2 regions of the Lysinibacillus sp. NPDC097214 genome follow, and region 1 is predicted to be linked to the other one. Evidence: riboswitches for the same ligand, from Rfam matches in the RefSeq annotation. Region 1 holds a riboswitch; the other holds the start of a gene.

The links. A riboswitch is a leader RNA that binds a small molecule or an ion and turns the genes downstream of it on or off. The one in region 1 is predicted to bind lysine.
Region 2: another riboswitch for lysine. It lies ahead of ACQKMI_RS02830 (aspartate kinase); the one in region 1 lies ahead of ACQKMI_RS20505 (amino acid permease).

Annotation. Positions count from the first base shown of each region.
Region 1 covers NZ_JBNNSS010000011.1:4,262-7,652, reverse strand. The annotation lists gene ACQKMI_RS20505 (amino acid permease) at 148-1,614, opposite strand; lysine riboswitch at 1,696-1,872, opposite strand; gene ACQKMI_RS20500 (CynX/NimT family MFS transporter) at 2,045-3,253, shown strand; one part of gene ACQKMI_RS20495 (IS3 family transposase) at 3,333-3,391, shown strand, end outside.
Region 2 covers NZ_JBNNSS010000001.1:579,867-583,257, forward strand. The annotation lists gene ACQKMI_RS02820 (methyl-accepting chemotaxis protein) at 1-357, opposite strand, end outside; gene ACQKMI_RS02825 (hypothetical protein) at 682-813, shown strand; gene ACQKMI_RS02830 (aspartate kinase) at 840-2,072, opposite strand; lysine riboswitch at 2,309-2,487, opposite strand; gene uvrC (excinuclease ABC subunit UvrC) at 2,628-3,391, opposite strand, start outside.

The DNA of each region.
Region 1 (3,391 bases):
TTATGGGGATACGGGGTTTTGGAGCTTAAAAGATGTTCACTGGCAGTATTTTCTCTGACAAGATTGTAAGTTTGGTGTTACAAATTCATTTTTCAACTAAAAAAACTGCCCTGCAAGTCATTTTTTATGACTCACAGGACAGTTTTATTATTCATTATCGACTTTTAAATCACATTGCTCAAGTGGAAGCATCTTTGTTTTATGCTTGATTTTATAGCCAAGCCATAACAGCAAGAACAGTGGAATACCGATATACGAGACAAGGACTCCGTACCAATCTACTGTATCCCCCGTAAAGGCATTGTAGTTTTGTCCAATAACAACAATCATACAAACCGTAAAGGCAAATAGCGGGCCGAATGGGAATAGCTTTGCTCTATACGGCAACAATTTCGGATCTAAGCCCTGTACCTCGAACGCTCGACGGAAACGGTAATGGCTAAATGCAATTCCTAGCCAGGCAATAAAGCCAGACATCCCAGAGGCATTTAGAAGCCACATGTAGACCACACCATCACCAAAGAATGAAGCTAAAAATGCTAGGGAGCCTACAGCTAAAGTCGCCATTAATGCGTAAATCGGAATACCTCGACGGCTTAGTTTAGCGAAAAATTTCGGTGCATGTCCATCTACCGCTAATTGCCAAAGCATACGAGAAGATGCGTACAGCCCTGAATTCCCCGCTGACAGCATTGCCGTTAGAATGATAGCATTCATCAATGATGCAGCAAAGGCAATTCCTAAACGGTCGAACACCAGTGTAAATGGTGAAACAGCGATATCTTCAGATAGCAAACGTGCGTCTGTAAATGGAATCAGCAGCCCAATTGCACCAATCGCTAAAATATAGAATAAAAGAATTCGCCAGAAAACAGACTTAACAGCTTTCGGAATATTTTTACCAGGATCATCTGTTTCACCTGCTGTTATTCCAAGTAGCTCTGTCCCTTGGAACGAGAATCCTGCAGCTAAGAAAATACCAAATGTAGCAAGGAATCCACCATGGAATGGTCCATCACTGATAAAGAAATTCGTAAAGCCTACCGGAGCGTTTCCTCCTAAAATACCAAAAATCATTAAGAAACTGATGATAATAAAAATGATTACAGTTACAACCTTTATCATGGCAAACCAATATTCACTTTCACCATAGCTTTTTACTGATAATAGATTGAACGTTAAAACGACAGCAATAAATAACACAGTCCAAAGTGCTGATGAGCTATCTGGGAACCAATATTTCATAATTAATGATACAGCAGAAATTTCTGCTGCAATTGTAATTGCCCAGTTGTACCAGTAGTTCCAACCAAGGGCAAAGCCTAGAGCTGGATCTACAAATTTTGTAGCATACGTACTAAATGAGCCCGATGATGGCATATAGGCTGCCATTTCGCCTAAGCTCGTCATTAAAAAATACACCATGATACCGATTAATGCATAAGCAAGAAGTGCACCGCCAGGGCCTGCTTGTGCAATGGCACCACCACTAGCTAAAAACAATCCTGTACCGATTGTACCGCCTAATGAAATCATTGTAATATGACGGCTTTTCAATTCTTTTTTCAGCTTTGGCGCTTTATGGCCAAGCTGATTGACTTTTATCTCACTCACAATATAGCATCCTTCCTTTAAGAGGCAAAAAAATGCCATCACATGAACGGCAGTGATGGCTAAATAAATCCTCTGTTCTTTCAAAATGATAGCTCAACACGTTGTTCAAACGTGACAGTTCTGTTCCTTTCGGAGACAGCCCCAGCATGAGGTTTTCAAGTCCCCTCACACTTCGGCAGTATTTCCTTTCAACTAATATCTCAAATGCTTGTCATTTCCATTAGCATACTCTTAAATACCGCGACCTCTACCTCAATATAAACATGAGGCATATTATTAAATTTATGATGTTTTTTATTTTAACATACGACCTATGACATTTCAATAACTCAAGTAATATTCTATATTTTGTGAATTTTCCACTATTTTTATTATTGTGATAAAGTGGTATAGTGGTTCAATCATAATTGTTCTAACAGGGGGGATTTATTTGACTACTCATGAACATACCGATACTTATCCTAGTAGGAAAATTAACTGGAAAGGTACAACCTTATTACTAGTTATCGGCGTAATTTGTATTGCCTCGACATTACGGATGCCGCTAACAGTTGTTGGACCTATTATTTCCTTTATCCGTGAAGACCTCGGCATATCCTATGTACTAGCAGGCTTTCTAACAACAATCCCTTTGCTAGCATTTGCAATTATTTCACCTTTCGCACCAATTGTCGCACGTAAATTCGGGCTAGAATTAACATTATTTTTATCAACTATTCTTTTAGGGCTAGGGATTGTACTACGCTCCCTCGGCACAACTAGTTTGCTCGTATTTGGTACTGCGCTAATTGGTATAGCCATTTCATTCGGTAACGTACTTATTCCAGGATTACTTAAATTGAAGTTTCCCTATCACGTAGGTTTACTTATGGCCTTTTTCACAATGTCGATGAATTTGACAGCTGGTCTCGGTGCTGGCATTAGCTATCCTGTTGCCCATTCATCAATTGGCTGGCAAGGTGCACTGGCAGTCGCACTTGTTCTTGTGGCGTTAACCATTTTAATTTGGATTCCACAGTTGAAATTTAATAAGCCTGAGCCTAATGTTAAAACTACGAAAGAACGTACACCTTTATGGAAATCACCTGTTACTTGGGCAGTAGCGGGAGCTATGGGATTTCAGTCATTATTATTCTATACAACCGCGGCTTGGATTCCAGAAATATATATAGCACAAGGATTAGCTGCAGATCGTGCAGGATGGATGTTTTCCATCATGCAATTTTCACAAGTCCCAATGGCTTTAGCTGTGCCTATTATCGCTAGTAAAATGACATCTCAACGACCTCTCGTATTAATGTTTACGGCATTTTACTTAATTGGCTTTATCGGACTAGTAATGGAATGGACAAGCCTCGCTATACTGTGGATGGTGCTACTAGGCTTAGCCGGTGGAGCCTCATTCTCATTAGCGATGATGTTCTTTACATTACGTACCCGTACCGCTTTTGAGGCAGCTGATTTATCAGGATTTGCACAATCACTAGGCTATTTATTAGCCGCAATTGGTCCAATCTTATTTGGTTATTTACATGATTTATTCGGTGATTGGAGTACCACTGGTTGGTTATTTGTTGTCGTAGTATTGATACTCTTCTTATGTTCATTTAGGGCTTCTAAAAACGAATATGTGAATTAAAAAAGGCAGCTCATAATCTTATTTTGAACTGCACCCCAATTGTTAGACACACTCTAACAATTGGAGGTGCAGTTTTTTTATGACTAGATTTACAACTGAAATAAAATTGGCCATTATTCAAGGATTTAATCCTAAATT
Region 2 (3,391 bases), on a different contig from region 1:
TGTAATGGACGATTCCATTTCCTCTACAAGGAGTAATGAATGCTGTTTGATTTCTTGAATGTTTGCATTAACATTTTGCTCAACTGCCAGCATCTCTTCAGTATTTGACGACATTTCTTCACTCATGGCTGAAAGATCCCCTACACCCGTTGAAACATGTTGAACCTTTAAAGCCGTTTGAAAATTAATTAACTCCATATGCGCTAGTACAAAGTCCAAAATCGCATTTTTCACATCAATGCTTTCCTGTTCAAGTTCCAATTCCAGAATGCGCTTTTTTAATATTTGTATTTCTAAATCGTTGTTTCTCTCAACGCTTTCATCCACTGGCTTTTGAAACAAACCAAACAATACCATACAACCCCCTCCTTCCACTTGGTAAAACATGTCACATTTCATTATATAACAATAGAATTGGATAAAAAGTAATAAATTACTGTAAACAAAAAAGATGTGCCATTTAATGACACATCCTATTCAATATTATATGTAAAGCGCTTGTTTTAATATCAATTATGCCTCGGCATAATTGCGTCCGGAATCGGCTTTGTGCTTAGGCCTGCACGACGCAGGTCAGTTAGCCGTTATCGCATGGATGCGATGATTTTAGGCTAACATCCCCTAAGGAGTCCTTTCCGATTCCTTGACATCCGCCGGAGGCTTTAGGCCAACAGATGTTTTTTGCGCGAAAGCGTAGTGCTAACGCAGCGTCAGCAGCATGAAGTTGGTCACTCAGTCATTGCCACAGGACGTGGCGTTCTTAGACTGAGTTCCTTTATTTCAGCAAATGTTTGGATACCCTCTGAAAAGTGACTTAAAGGAGATTTCTGTACCTGTCGCTACGCTTTAGGAGACATTTGCTGAAAGAGGTTAAATTCGTCATGTAATGCATTCGCTGCACGAATCATTTCGTCCTGAGGTACAACGACAGACACTTTTATTTCAGAAGTACTTACCATTTTCACGGGGATACCTTCTCGACGTAGACGATCAAACATACGGGCAGCCACTCCTGGATTTGATGCCATTCCTGAGCCAATAATAGAGACTTTCGCTAAACCGATTTCAAAATCAGCAAAACTAAACCCTAGTGATAATTTGCTATCTTCTAGGACACGTAATGCATCGGCGAACTCCTCTTTTAAAATGGTAAATGATACAGTCGGCTTTAAGCCATCAATTATTGCTTGTACGATGATATCGACGTTTATGCGATTTTCTGCAAGTATTGTGAACATATCTGCTAACGAAGCATTAGAATAAGCATCATACCCTACCGTTAGGCGAATAACGTCTGACTCATAGGCAACACCACGTACAACTAAATTTTTCTCCATTTCAACTTCCTCCTTCAATAAAGTACCTACTGTATCTTTTTCGCTTGACCGAGTGGTAACTGGGATTTGAAACTTCTTCGCTAACTCTACAGCTCGCGGGTGTAAAACTTGTGAACCTAAGTTTGATAGCTCCAGCATTTCATCATAGGAAATTTCTTCTAGCTTTTGTGCCCGAGCTACCTGACTTGGGTCAGCTGTATAGACTCCATCCACATTCGTGTAAATATCTACGCGCTCCGCCTCCAATGCTGCAGCAATTGCTATAGCCGTCGTTTCCGACCCACCTTTACCAAGCGTCGTAATATTCCGTGAATTATCGATACCCTGTTCCCCTGCAACGATGACGATTTTCCCCTGCATAAAATGTGCTTCTATTCGACTAGCGTCTATCTCATCAATACGTGCATTGCCATACATGGCATCGGTTTGAATACCTACCTGCCAGCCTGTTAATGACACTGCTTCATATCCTTCTTCCTGCAATGCAATCGCCACTAATGCACTTGTTAGTTGTGAGCTTGTTGACAATAGTGCGTCTAGTTCACGCTTAGGCGCATTGTCTGATAGATGACGAGCCATCTTTGCTAATTCTTTAGACATCCCCCTCATTGCCGTAGTGACAACGACAATCTCAAAACCTTTTTCCTTTTCTGCAATCACCTTTTTCGCAACATCTTGAATGTGCTCTGTTGATGTTAATGTAGCACTACCAAATTTCATCACAACTCTCGCCATCCTTATCATTCTCCTTCGTATTTAATCATTTTGCTGATTATAAAGTAGCTATACTTTTGCGGCTCTTTACAAAAATAACGCTGCAAATTCAAAGCGACCTTAAGTTATAGGGCTTGAACTAATACGGTTGGCATCACCTCTTACATAGTAGTAACTGCCTTAAAAGAAAGCTAAAAAGGCAGCTCTCACGTAACGTGAAAGCTGCCTATAACATGTACAATAAAAGTAACTTGCGCATGTGTGATAGCTCTCCGAAACGTTTAGAATCGACAGTCTTACATCTCTTAAATGTAAAACCAGTGCAGCATCGGAAACAACGATGCTTCACTTCGGCAAGCTCCCCTTTCATACATTTTCGCTGGACTTGTTCATCCTCGAATGTATTACTCTTGAACCTTGCACCTCTATCATCACTAAATAGTGAATGTATTTAATTGAACCTTAGCGGAAAAATTTCTAGTTATGGCTCATCGCAATCAACTTATAATAAGCTAAGGAACCTTATATAACATTGCTATATTGAAGAGCAATATTATCTACAACCTTAGCATATGTCTAATCCTTTGACAATGTATCCTGTTGAAAATAAGTATAAATATTGCTAGCTAGACTAGCAGGCATCCCGGCTTCTTCTAACGCCTGTACACTTGCCTCACGAATTTTTTTGACAGAGCCAAAATGCTTAAGTAATTGCTGTTTTCGCTTTGGACCAACGCCCTCTATATGATCGAGGACAGATTGTATAGCATGCTTCTCGTGCTGCTGTCGTAAGAAGGTAATAGCAAAGCGGTGTACTTCGTCCTGAATTCGTTGCAGTAAATAGAAGCCATCACTTGTGCGCTTTAATGCAATTACTTCAGGTGGATCACCAAATAGAAGCTGTGACGTATTATGCTTTTCATCTTTTGCTAATCCGGCAATTGGAATGACAAGGCCGAGCTCATCCTCTAATACTTCTCTTGCAACTTCCATTTGCCCCTTCCCGCCATCAATTAGTACTAAATCTGGTAAAGGTAGACCTTCCTTTAATACTCGAGTGTAGCGACGACGGATTACTTCCTGCATTGCCCCATAATCATCGTGCTTGGCAGCAGTGCGTGTTTTGTATTTTCGATAATCCTTCTTTGTAGGTTTTCCATCGATAAATACTACCATTGCAGATACAGCATCTGTTCCATGCATATGACTATTATCAAAAGCTTCAATTCGCAAAGGCGTAGAAATACCCATAGCTTCACCGAGCGCCTCACATGCTCCTATTGTGCGTTCTTCTTGACGCTCAATAAGCTGGAATTTCGCTGCTACAGCTATTTCAGCAT